DNA from 4 places in the Actinoplanes ianthinogenes genome. Region 3 is predicted to be linked to each of the others. Evidence: predicted binding sites of a transcription regulator. Region 3 holds the regulator's gene; each other region holds the start of a gene.
The links. Region 3 encodes HrcA, which represses chaperone genes, less so after heat shock. Its sites were predicted from a motif close to GGTTNGCACNCTCNNNNNGAGNGTGCNAACC; they were not measured.
Positions count from the first base shown of each region.

Region 1: the regulator HrcA is predicted to act here: its motif matches at 1,795-1,825, upstream of Aiant_RS18140 (FmdB family zinc ribbon protein).
Region 2: the regulator HrcA is predicted to act here: its motif matches at 1,427-1,457, upstream of groES (co-chaperone GroES).
Region 4: the regulator HrcA is predicted to act here: its motif matches at 1,156-1,186, upstream of groL (chaperonin GroEL).

Region 1 covers NZ_AP023356.1:4,053,453-4,056,655, forward strand. The annotation lists gene Aiant_RS18130 (GGDEF domain-containing protein) at 1-599, opposite strand, end outside; gene Aiant_RS18135 (5-formyltetrahydrofolate cyclo-ligase) at 681-1,484, shown strand; gene Aiant_RS18140 (FmdB family zinc ribbon protein) at 1,847-2,191, shown strand; gene Aiant_RS18145 (hypothetical protein) at 2,854-3,203, shown strand, end outside.
Region 2 covers NZ_AP023356.1:5,476,145-5,479,347, forward strand. The annotation lists gene groL (chaperonin GroEL) at 1-911, opposite strand, end outside; gene groES (co-chaperone GroES) at 987-1,301, opposite strand; gene Aiant_RS24865 (class I SAM-dependent methyltransferase) at 1,519-2,697, shown strand; gene ybaK (Cys-tRNA(Pro) deacylase) at 2,772-3,203, shown strand, end outside.
Region 3 covers NZ_AP023356.1:6,136,971-6,140,173, forward strand. The annotation lists gene hemW (radical SAM family heme chaperone HemW) at 1-521, shown strand, start outside; gene Aiant_RS27835 (DUF4870 domain-containing protein) at 526-1,014, opposite strand; gene hrcA (heat-inducible transcriptional repressor HrcA) at 1,143-2,165, shown strand; gene dnaJ (molecular chaperone DnaJ) at 2,200-3,203, shown strand, end outside.
Region 4 covers NZ_AP023356.1:4,222,869-4,226,071, reverse strand. The annotation lists gene Aiant_RS19005 (hypothetical protein) at 40-444, opposite strand; gene Aiant_RS19000 (GNAT family N-acetyltransferase) at 489-995, opposite strand; gene groL (chaperonin GroEL) at 1,374-2,996, shown strand; gene Aiant_RS18990 (MFS transporter) at 3,056-3,203, opposite strand, start outside.

The sequences.
Region 1 (3,203 bases), 2.1 Mb from region 3:
GCCGCGTCGACCTGCTCCGCCGCGAACACCGTGACGTCGGCGGCCCGTGCACTCGCGGCGAGCCCGGTCGTAACGTGCCCGGTCGCCGTGAGCCCGGGCGCGGCGGGCCCGGTCGCGGCGGGCCCGGTCGCGGCGGGCCCGGTCGCGGCGGGCCCGGTCGCGGGCCGCTCGTCCGGCGCCGCGCAGTCCTGCCATCCGGCCTGCGTCCCCGTCGTCGCCGGCCCGGGTCCCCAGGGCCCACCGGCCTCCGGCGCGGCCGGTTGCGGCGCGGGCTGCGAGCGTCTGGCAAGCCCCGCCGGCTCGGGAATCTCCGCGCCGGCGAACCGGATGTCTCCGGCCAGGCCGCGGGCGACCAGCTGATCGGCGACCGTGGACCGGGACCCGGCCGGTACCACCGCGACCGCGTCGGCCGCTGCCTGCAACTGCCCGCAGATCGCGCCGATCGCGGCCCGGACGGTCGTCACGGCATGATCGAGACGCTCGTTCGTCCGGTCCCGGCTGACCGCGGCGACGGTCAGCGCGACGAAGATGGACCCGAGCAGGACCGGACCGAGCACGACCACCAGGAAGGCGCTGGTGAGCCGGCCACGTAATGTCACACATCCTCCCGGGAGTGGCCCTCTTTGGAGCGATGCTGACATAGTGTGCACCGTTTGCCGGTTTTCAAAAGGGGGTGTTGCATGTCGGATTTAACCGTTGACGCGGAAAAATCACCCCAAAACAAGATCACGCTACGCGCTCAGCTGCTCACCGCCCGTAGATCACTTACGGTCGCCGACCGAGCCACGTCCGCCGCCCAACTTCAAGATCAAACCCTGCTTTTCGTACGCCGGACCGCCCCGAAAACCATCGCCGCCTACGTCCCGTCCCCCTCCGAGCCCGGCGGCCCCTCCCTGCCCGACGTCCTCCTCGCCGCGCTCCCCCCTGGCGGTCGCCTCCTCTTGCCGGTCCTGCTCCCCGACAACGACCTCGACTGGGCGGCATACACCGGTACCCTCGCCCCCGCAGCCCGCGGCCTCCAGGAACCCCCCGGCCCCCGCCTGGGCGTCACCGCCCACCGCACCGCCGACCTGATCCTGGTCCCCGCCCTGGCCGTGTCCCGCGACGGCCTGCGCCTGGGCCGAGGCGGCGGCTCCTACGACCGAGCCCTCTCCCGCCTCCCCCACGACAACCCCGCCCCGGCCCTGCCCCGCCTCCCGCACGGCACCCCCGACGGCCAGGCTCTGCCCGGATTCCCCCACGGCGCCTCCGGCGACCCGGTTCTGCCTGGCCTCCCGCACGGCACCCCCGGCGACCCGGCCCTGCCCCGCCTCCCGGACACCGAACGCGACAACCCGGACTTGGCCCGATCGCGTCATCCCGGCCCGCTCGTCGTAGCCCTGCTTTACGACCACGAAGCCCTCGACCAGGTTCCCGCCGAGCCTCACGACCGCCCGGTCCACGGCATCCTCACCCCGTCCGGCTTCTTCCCCCGCCCGGCGTGACGCCCGGCCCAGCTCCGAACCAGCACCGCACTCATCGCCAAGCCCGCCTGGTCACACCCGTGGCGGCCCACCCCGGGGCGCGACGTCACGTCGCACTCGCGGCCGACGCCGAGCCCTGAACCCGGCATCCGCGGGCATTTCACGGACAGAGCGCTCCGGCCGTACCGAAAATGCTGGAAGCGCAACCAGATATCCACCTCGCGCGGGCCGGCGGGTTGCCGCACGGTGCGCGCGTAGTTCGTCACATACGGCGGCACGCTGGGCCCTCAGACACGGGGTGGAGTGGACGAATTGACCTCCGATGCCGCAACATTGGCACTCGGAGTTGGCGAGTGCCAGCAGCCGACAGATCCGGAGGAGCCGTGCCTACCTACCAGTACGCCTGCACCGAGTGCGGCGAGCAGCTCGAAGCCGTGCAGTCTTTCTCCGACCCGGCACTCACCGAGTGCCCGAACTGCCACGGCAAGCTCCGTAAGGTGTTCAACTCGGTCGGCATCGTGTTCAAGGGCTCCGGTTTCTACCGCAACGACTCCCGCTCCGGCAGCGTGAGCGCCGAGAAGTCGAGCGGCAACGGCGACTCGACCGCCAAGAAGCCGGAGAGCACCCCCGCGGCGCCCGCGGCCGCCTCGTCCGCCACCACGAGCAGCACCCCGGCGGCGAGCAGCAGCAGTTCCTCCTCCGGAGCGAAGGCCGCCGCCGCTTCCTGACCAGCCACCGACAAGGGCGTGCCGCGCCGGCACGCCCTTCGTCATGCCCGGCGTCCCGCCCAGCACGCACTGGCCACACCGCACCCGGCTCGCCGTACTCTGTGCCGCCCTGCCGCTCCTGGCATCCGGCATGCCGCACTCTCGTGACCCTGCCGCCCTGCCGCGCCCAGCATCCGGCACGCCGCGCTCTCGCGGCCCTGCCGCTCCCGGCATCCCGCATGCCGCACTCTCGCGGCCCTGCCGCTCCCGGCATCCCGCATGCCGCACTCTCGCGGCCCTGCCGCTCCCGGCATCCCGCATGCCGCGCTCTCGCGGCCCTGCCGCCCTGCCGCTCCCGGCATCCGGCACGCCGCGCTCTCGTGGCCCTGCCGCCCTGACGCTCCCGACATGCCGCGCTCTCCCGGCCCCGCCGCCCTGTCGCTCCCGGCATGCCGCACCCTCGTGACCCTGCCGCCCTGCCGCGCCCGGCATCCGGCATGCCGCGCTCTCGCGGCCCTGCCGCGCCCCGGACCGGCTCGCCGCGCCCAACCCTAGCCCCGGCCACGGCCCCACCCGGAGTTATCCACATCCCACGGTTGTCCACAGGCCCACCCGCGATTCGCGCGGAATCCGCCTAACGTCGCCCGCCTGCACCACAGCGAACGGCGACGGAAGGGCGAGCCATGAGCCGATCCGGCAATCGGGACGAACGCCTCGATCCGATACGCCTGCGAGCACCCAGCCGCGGCACCCTGCTCCGGCTCGCCGCGATAGTCACCCTGCTGGGCCTCGCGGTCGCCCTGTTCCGGGCCCAGCCGGCGAAGTCCCCCTGCGCCACGCCCCCGGCCAAGGCCACGACCCCTGCAAAAGCCACCGCCTCCGGCAAACCGTCGATCCCGGACGACACCGTCGGCGTCCCGGTGCGTCTGGCAGATCCGACCGCCCTGGCCCTGGTCCACCCCGGCAACCGGGTCGACCTGTTACGGCTCGACGACGGGGGCGACACCACCCCGATCGCCACCGCCGCCCTGGT
Region 2 (3,203 bases), 660 kb from region 3:
CCCAGCTCGGGAGCGATCAGCTCGCCACCGGTGGCGATCGCCAGGTCCTGCAGGATCGCCTTGCGGCGGTCACCGAAGCCGGGCGCCTTCACCGCGGCGACCTTGATGGTCTTGCGCAGCGCGTTGACCACCAGGGTGGAGAGCGCCTGGCCCTCGACGTCCTCGGCCACGATGAGCAGCGGCTTGCTGGTCTGGAGAACCTTCTCCAGCAGCGGCAGCAGCTCCTCGATGCTGGAGATCTTCTGCGTGGTGAGGAGGATGTGCGCGTCCTCCAGCACCGCCTCCTGCGACTCGGCGTCGGTCACGAAGTTCGGCGAGATGAAGCCCTTGTCGAACTGCAGACCCTCGGTGACGTCGAGCTCGGTGTGCAGGGCCGAGCCCTCCTCGACGGTGATCACACCGTCGCGGCCGACCCGGTCCATCGCCTCGGCGATCAGCTCGCCGATGGTGGAGTCCTGGGCCGAGATGGTGGCCACGTTCGCGATCGCCTTGTGGTCGGCGACCTCGACGGCCTTGCCCAGCAGCGCCTTGGAGACGGCCTCGGCGGCCTGGTCCATGCCCCGCTTGAGGCCGATCGGGTTGGCGCCCGCGGTGACGTTGCGCAGGCCCTCGCGGACCAGCGCCTGCGCCAGCACGGTGGCGGTGGTGGTCCCGTCGCCGGCGACGTCGTTGGTCTTCGTCGCCACCTCCTTGACCAGCTGCGCGCCAAGGTTCTCGTACGGGTCGGTGAGCTCGATCTCCTTGGCGATGGTGACGCCGTCGTTGGTGATCGTCGGAGCGCCGAACTTCTTGTCCAGGACGACGTTGCGGCCGCGCGGGCCGAGAGTGACCTTGACCGTGTCGGCGAGCGTGTTGACGCCGTGCTCCAGCAGGTGCCGGGCGTCGTCCGAGAAGCTGAGGATCTTCGCCATGTATAGGTCCCTTCACGCACCGACGCCCTGCCCCGAAGATCCGGAACAGGGCGTCTGCACAGTCGGTTTAGGTCTTTACTTCTCGATGACCGCGAGGACGTCGCGGGCGGAGAGCACCAGGTACTCCTCACCGGCGTACTTGACCTCGGTGCCGCCGTACTTCGAGTAGAGGACCACGTCGCCGACCTTGACGTCGAGCGGAACGCGGTTGCCCTTGTCGTCGATCCGGCCGGGGCCGACGGCGAGGACGGTGCCCTCCTGCGGCTTCTCCTTCGCGGTGTCGGGGATCACGATGCCCGACGCCGTGGTGGTCTCGGCCTCGTTCGCCTGAACCACGATGCGGTCCTCGAGCGGCTTGATCGCAACCTTGGTCGCGGTAGTCACGGGCATACCCTCCTGGGTACAGGTTTCGCCGGCCATGAAACAGGCCGGTCAGATGCCTCATGCCACCGGGCGGGGCCGTCGTCGCGGGTGCCGGTCCGCCTGGTGCCTAACCGTCTCGGACGGGCCGGGACGGCTGGCACCCTCATCATGAGAGTGCTAACCGGAGATTATGCCGGAACTAGCACTCCGTCAACCAGAGTGCCAACCTGTCACGCCGGGGAGAATGCCTGGTGTGACCCCTGAACTTCTTGCTCTCCTGCGGACCCCGGAAGGGATCCGTGCCCTGGCCGTGGCGGCCGAGGTCGGTGACGGTGAGCCGCTCGCCGCGGCCTCGGCCATGCGGGCCCGGGGCTTCGGCGCGGAGCTGGCCGCCGCCGCACTCACCCAGGCTAGTTTGCGCCGCCGGGCGGCGATGAAGTTCGGGGCGGACGCCTCCGGAATGTTCTTCACCCGGCACGGTCTGGAGCAGGCGACCCGCGCGGTGGTCGCGGAGCGCCGGGCCGCCCGGCTCGCCGAGCGCGGCGTCGCGACCCTGGCCGATCTGGGCTGCGGGCTGGGGTCCGACGCGCTGGCCGCGGCCCGTCAGGGGATTTCGGTGTACGCCGTGGACGCCGACCCGGCGACCGCCGCGCTCGCCGCCGCGAACGCCGAAGCCGCCGGGCTCGCCGACCGGATCACGGTGACCTGTGCCGACGCCACCACCGTCGCGGTGGAGGGGTTCGACGCGGTCTTCGCCGACCCGGCCCGCCGGCAGACCGGGCGCGGGCGGGTGTTCGACCCGAAGGCGTACTCGCCGCCCTGGGACTTCGTCGCCGGGCTGGCCGAGCGGGTGCCGCGGACGGTGCTCAAGCTCGCCCCCGGCATCGACCACGGGCTGCTGCCGCCGGGCGCCGAGGGGGAGTGGGTCAGCGTCGACGGCGACCTGGTCGAGGCCGCCTTCTGGTGCGGGCCGCTGGCGTCGGCGCCGCGCCGGGCCTCCCTGGTCGGGCGCGGTGAGCTGACCGGCACCGGCGTGGAACGGGCTCCGGTCGGGCCGGTCGGCGCCTGGTTCTACGACCCGGACCCGGCGGTGGTCCGGTCGCACCTGGTCGCCGAGTTCGCCGCGACGATCGGCGGGCGGCTGGCCGACCCGGAGATCGCGTACGTGTACACCGACGACCCGGTGGACACCCCGTTCGCGCGGCGGCTGGCGGTGACCGACGTGCTGCCGTTCTCGCTGAAGCGGCTGCGTGCCCTGCTGCGCGAGCGTGGCGTCGGCACGCTGGAGATCCGCAAGCGCGGCTCCGCCCTCGTCCCCGACCAGCTGCGCAAGGACCTCAAGCTGGCCGGGCCGCACGCGGCCGGGTTGGTGCTGACCCGGGTGGACGGCGCGCCCACCGCGCTGCTGACCGCGCACTCATAGCGACGGAACGGAAGCGTCGTAACGGGTCCGAATCGGATGTTTGGGTCGATCACCCCCGGAGTAGCGTGCGGCGCATGCCGAAGAAAGCGGCCGGCACCCCGGCCACCGCGCTGCTGGCCGCGGAGCGGGTGCCGCACACCCTGCACCCGTACGAGGTGTCCCCGGACGCCCCGAACTACGGCGCCCTGGTCGCGGCGGCCCTCGGGGTGGCGCCGGAGCGGATGTTCAAGACGCTGGTGGCCGAGGTGGACGGCCGGCTCGTGGTCGGCGTCGTGCCGGTCACCGGCGATCTGGACCTGAAAGCCCTCGCCCAGGCGGCCGGCGGCAAACGGGCGGCGCTGGCCGACCGGGCCGCCGCCGAGCGCAGCAGTGGGTACGTCCGCGGCGGGATCAGCCCGCTGGGTCAGCGCAAGCGACTGCCCACGGTGATCGACGAGTCGGCCGCAGGTCTCGATTCGATGTATGTCTCGGCCGGCCGCCGCGGCCTTCAGGTCGCCCTGGCCCCG
Region 3 (3,203 bases):
GCACCCGGATGGCCACCCGGATGCGCCGGGGCGAGCTGCCCTACCCCTCCGACGACGTGGCCGCGGATCGCTACCTGGCCGCCGAGGAGGCGCTCACCGCGGCCGGCTTCCAGTGGTACGAAGTGTCGAACTGGGCGAAATCCGGCGGCGAGTGTCGGCACAACCTGCTGTATTGGACCGGTGCCGACTGGTGGGGACTCGGACCCGGCGCGCACAGCCACGTCGGCGGGGTGCGGTGGTGGAACGTGAAGCATCCCTCGGCGTACGCAAATCGTTTGAATGATGGTGTTTCCCCAGGTCACGGGCGCGAGCTGCTGACCGATGAGGACCGGCACGTCGAGGACGTGATGCTCCGCGTCCGGCTGCGCGAGGGGATCGGGCTGGACCGGGTGGACCCGGGCGGCGCGGCCCGGGCCCTCGGCGACGGCCTGCTGGATCCGGCCGCCTACGCGGCCGGCCGGCTGGTGCTCACGCTGCGCGGCCGTCTGCTCGCCGACGCGGTGATCCGCGACCTGGTCTGAGCGGTCACCTCAGGAACTTGCCGCTCGCCGGGTACCGGAACGGCTCGTTGTTGGCCGCTTTCGCCCCGGCGATGCCGCCGGCGATGGTGGCGAACAGCCAGGCGATCCCGGCGATCGCCACGCCGATCCCGAAGCAGAAGGTGGCGTATCCGATCACCGCGATGATCGTCCAGAGGATCTGGAAGTTCAGCGCCTTGACCGACTCGGCGCGGACCGCGGGGGACTGCTCGCCCCGGGCCAGCAGCGAGACCAGCGGCGCGACCCAGCCGGTGAGGCCGCCGCCGAGGAACGCGCCGGCCGCGCCGCCCAGGTGGGCGACCAGGATCCAGGTCCGATCCTCCGAGCTGAGCGGCGGCGGATAGCCGGGGTGATATCCGCCGGACGGCGGGCCGTAGGGCGGAGGAGGCGGATATCCCGGGCCCGGCGGGGGAGTGTAGGGCGCTCCGGGCGACGTAGGGTACCCGTCACCTGGCGGTCGAGGTGGCTCGGTCATGGCCGACACGGTATCGGAGGCCGAACAACGGCTGACCTTTCGATCATCGCGTTGCCGCCTGCCGCGAAGTAGACTGGCACTCTGTCCGCGGGAGTGCCAGAGGGACGCGATTGAGGGGGAGGGGTCATATGAGTTTGGATGACCGCAAGCTCGAGGTCCTCCGGGCGATCGTCGAGGACTATGTGAAAACTCGCGAGCCGGTCGGCAGCAAGGCGCTGGTCGAGCGCCACCAGCTCGGGGTCTCCTCGGCCACGGTGCGCAACGACATGGCCGTGCTGGAGGAGGAGGGCTACATCCGGCAACCGCACACCAGTGCCGGCCGGGTGCCCACCGACGCCGGTTATCGGCTGTTCGTCGACCGCCTCACCCGGATCAAGCCGCTCAGCCCCGCCGAGCGCCGCGCCATCGAGCGCTTCATGATCGGCGTGGTCGACCTCGACGACGTGGTGCACCGCACGGTCCGCCTGCTCGCCACCCTCACCCGGCAGGTCGCAGTGGTGCAGTATCCGAGCCTGTCCCGCTCGGCGGTGCGCCACCTGGAGCTGGTCCCGATCTCCACCACCCGGCTGATGCTCGTGATGATCACCGACACCGGCCGGGTCGAGCAGCGCCTGGTCGAGATGCCCGCTCCGGTCCCCGAGGGCGACGTCTGGGATCTACGCCGCCGGGTGAACGAGAAATTGGCCGGCCAGAAATTGGCAGACACCCCGCCCCTGGTGCAGAAACTCGTCGAGGAGTGCGCTCCCGGGAGCCGGGGGAACATGGCATGTCTGGCCACCGTTCTGCTGGAGACACTGGTCGAGCGGAGTGAGGAGCGCCTCGCGCTCGCCGGGACGGCCAACCTCACCCGCGGCGGTGTGCTGGACTTTCAGGGCACACTGCGTCCCGTTCTCGAAGCGTTGGAGGAGGAGGTCATCCTCCTCAAACTGATCGGCGACCTGGAGCCGAGCACCACCCGGGTCCGGATCGGCGACGAGAACGAGATCGACAACCTCCGGTCCGCGTCCGTGGTCAGCACGGGTTACGGACCGGGTGCGACGATCGTTGGTGGGCTCGGTGTGCTGGGGCCGACAAGGATGGACTACCCCGGCACCATCGCTACTGTTCGTGCAGTGGCACGCTACGTTGGCGACCTGTTGGCACAGAATTGACGGATCCGCGCAGACATTGAGGACTCCAAACCCCGTGGCCAAGGACTACTACGGAATTCTCGGCGTGAGCCGGGAAGCCACCGACGACGAGATCAAGCGCGCCTACCGCAAACTGGCTCGGCAGTACCACCCGGACGTCAACCCCGATCCGGAGGCGCACGAGAAGTTCAAGGACATCAACGCGGCGTACGAGGTCCTCTCCGACGACCAGAAGCGGCAGATCGTCGACCTCGGCGGTGACCCGCTGGCGCCCGGCGGCGGCGCGCCCGGCGGCGGTCCCGGCGGGGCCGGCCCGTTCGTCGGTTTCCAGGACATCATGGACGCCTTCTTCGGCACCGCGGCCGGTGGCGGCTCGCGCGGGCCGCGGCCGCGCACCCGTCCCGGCGCCGACGCCATCCTGCGTCTCGAGCTGGACCTGGTGGAGACCGCGTTCGGTGTCGAGGCGCCGATCACCGTCGACACCGCGGTGCTCTGCACCCAGTGCTCCGGCGCCGGCACCGCGTCCGGCACCCACCTGGCCACCTGCGAGGTCTGCGGCGGCCGCGGCGAGGTGCAGTCGGTGCAGCGCACCTTCCTCGGCCAGGTCGTCTCGTCCCGCCCCTGCGCGAACTGCCAGGGCCACGGCACGATCATCCCGAGCCCGTGCCCGACCTGCGCCGGCGACGGCCGGATTCGCACCCGCCGCTCGCTGACCGTGAAGATCCCGGCCGGCGTCGAGGACGGCATGCGCATCCGCCTGGCCCAGCAGGGCGAGGTCGGCCCCGGCGGCGGCACCGCCGGCGATCTCTACGTGGAGATCCACGAGCGCCCGCACGACGTCTACTCGCGCAAGGGCGACGACCTGCACTGCCGGGTCACCCTGCCGATGACGGCCGCCGCGCTCGGCACCCGGATGACCATCAAGACCCTCGACGGCGAGGAGAACATCGAGGTCAAAGCGGGTACCCAGCCGGCCAGCACGCTGCGGATCCGGGGCAAGGGGGTGCCGCATCTGCGTGGTCAGGGCCGCGGTGATCTCTTCGTCCACCTGGATGTGAA
Region 4 (3,203 bases), 1.9 Mb from region 3:
CGGAGGCGTTGTGCGTCCGTCCTCCCGACCAAAGTCCTCTCACCGGCGGCGGATCCGTTGCAGCCAGGGGCGCAGTGGCAGGTCTTCCGGATAGCCGCCATCGTGAAGTCCGGCGTGGCGCTCGAAGTAATTGCGCACGCCGAAGGACCCGGTCGCGACGTAAGACCAACCACAAGCGACCCAGTACGCCGGCCAGAACAGCGGGCCGAGCACCGCGTACTGCCCCGCGTGCCGGCTCTCGTGCGCCAGCAGCGCGGCACGCTCCTCGGCCAGCAGCCACTCGGCCGAGCGCCGGGTGATGATCACCGAGCCGACCGTGAAGCAGGACGCCGGCGGCATCGGGAGTCGCCACCCCTCGGCGATCAGCACGCCGTCCCGGCCGCGCCGGATCTTGGTCCGGGTGGCGAGGGCGAGCAGCAGCCCGGCGCCCGTGGTCCCGTTCACGGCGGTGAGCACCGTCCGGGTGACATGCCAGCGCCGGGGCGACATCAGATTTTCCGGCGCATCTGCAACTGGGTGAGGACCGGCACCGTCGGATGCGGCAGGCGCACCCCGGTGTCCTCGAAACCCAGTTTTTCGTACGCCCGGACCGCCCGCCCGTTCCCGACCACCACCTCGAGCATCAGCTCGTGCCGCCCGGCCGCCGTCGACCAGTCGGCCACCGCCTCGACCAGTTGGGCGAGCAGCTTGCCGCCCCGGGTCGCCGGCGTCAGGTAGACCGAGAAGACCACCGTGACCAGCGGCTCGTCCGGGATCGCGGTGCCGCCGGCGTGCCCGAGCAGCGGCCCGCCGCCCGGGTCGACGATGAACTGGGACAGCTCCGGTCCGTCGGCCGACATGCGCAGGCGCTGCGCATAGCCCTCGTGCGAGCGGGCGGCGGCCTGGGCGAGGGTCTCCAGGAAGGCGAGGGGACTGTCCGCGAGCATCTCGAGTCGCAGGGCGCGCAGCCGTCCGGCGTCCGCGGGGGTGACCCGGCGCACGGTCCAGTTCTCCATGCGTCCTCATTACTCGTCGCGGCGGTCACCGGCAACCGTCTTGCCGCAAAACCGTCCTGAGCTGCGCATGAAGATCTTTAGCCGGATTCCGGACCGGACCCGGGGGTTTCGCGGGAAGATGGTGTTTCTTGCACTCACCGGTCGCGAGTGCTAAACAGGTGATTGGCACTCGCGACCCGTGAGTGCCAACAGGTCGGGACGGTGGGGTTCCGGTCGCGTCGCCGCCATCGGCGCCGCGGCACGAAACCGGTCGTCGCGGGCTATCCGGCTCGGCCTGAGGACGTCACATCGCCAGGTGGTGACGTCCACAGACTTCCTCAGTGTGCGGGGACGGGCCCATCGGCTCGTAACCGCGGATGTCCGGGAGGACAACGCCGTATGGCCAAGATCATCGCATTCGACGAGGAGGCTCGCCGGGGCCTCGAGCGCGGCATGAACCAGCTCGCCGACGCCGTCAAGGTGACCCTCGGCCCGAAGGGCCGCAACGTCGTTCTCGAGAAGAAGTGGGGCGCCCCCACGATCACCAACGATGGTGTATCCATCGCCAAGGAGATCGAGCTCGAGGACTCGTACGAGAAGATCGGCGCCGAGCTGGTCAAGGAGGTCGCCAAGAAGACCGACGACGTCGCCGGTGACGGCACGACGACGGCGACCGTCCTGGCCCAGGCCCTGGTTCGCGAGGGTCTGCGCAACGTGGCCGCCGGCGCCAACCCGATGGCCCTGAAGCGGGGCATCGAGGCCGCCGTGGCCAGCGTCTCCGAGGGCCTCTCGCAGATCGCCAAGGACGTGGAGACCAAGGAGCAGATCGCCTCCACCGCGTCCATCTCCGCCGGTGACACCACGGTCGGCGAGATCATCGCCGAGGCCATGGACAAGGTCGGCAAGGAAGGCGTCATCACCGTCGAGGAGAGCAACACCTTCGGCCTGGAGCTCGAGCTCACCGAGGGTATGCGCTTCGACAAGGGCTACATCTCGGCCTACTTCATGACCGACGCCGAGCGGATGGAGGCCGTCTTCGACGACCCCTACATCCTCATCGCGAACAGCAAGATCTCCGCCGTGAAGGACCTGCTCCCGGTCCTGGAGAAGGTCATGCAGTCCGGCAAGCCGCTGGTCATCATCGCCGAGGACGTCGAGGGCGAGGCCCTGGCCACCCTGGTCGTCAACAAGGTCCGTGGCACCTTCAAGTCCGTCGCCGTCAAGGCCCCGGGCTTCGGTGACCGCCGCAAGGCCATGCTGGAGGACATCGCCATCCTCACCGGTGGCGCCGTCATCAGCGAGGAGGTCGGCCTCAAGCTGGACGCCGCCGACCTGTCCCTGCTGGGCCAGGCCCGCAAGGTCGTCATCACCAAGGACGAGACCACCGTCGTCGACGGTGCCGGCAACGGCGAGCAGATCCAGGGCCGGGTCAACCAGATCCGCGCCGAGATCGAGCGCTCGGACTCCGACTACGACCGTGAGAAGCTGCAGGAGCGCCTGGCCAAGCTGGCCGGCGGTGTCGCGGTGATCAAGGTCGGCGCGGCCACCGAGGTCGAGCTCAAGGAGCGCAAGCACCGCATCGAGGACGCCGTTCGCAACGCGAAGGCGGCCGTCGAGGAGGGCATCGTCCCGGGTGGTGGCGTCGCGCTGGTGCAGGCCGGCAAGACCGCCTTCGACAAGCTGGACCTGTCCGGCGACGAGGCCACCGGTGCCAACATCGTCAAGGTCGCGCTGGACGCGCCGCTGCGCCAGATCGCCGTCAACGCCGGCCTCGAGGGTGGCGTCGTGGTGGAGAAGGTGCGCAACCTGGAGCCCGGTCACGGCCTCAACGCCGCGAACGGTGAGTACGTGGACCTGCTGGCCGCGGGCATCATCGACCCGGCCAAGGTGACCCGCTCGGCGCTGCAGAACGCCGCGTCGATCGCCGCGCTGTTCCTCACCACCGAGGCCGTCGTGGCCGACAAGCCGGAGAAGGCCCCGGCTGCGCCGGCCGGCCCCGGCGGCGGCGACATGGACTTCTGAGTCCAGCCGTAACAGACAGAACCGGGCGGGTCGCGCGAGCGGCCCGCCCGTTCCGTGTCTCAGGCCGGCTGCATCTCCCGGTCGGTGGTGGAGTAATCGGTCAGGTCCCGTAGTCCGCGCACCGGGGACAGCAGGTAGATCACCGGGCAGACCGCGGTCAGTGCCCCGAAGATCAGCAGCGTGATCCGGGCGCCCAGCGGACCGGCC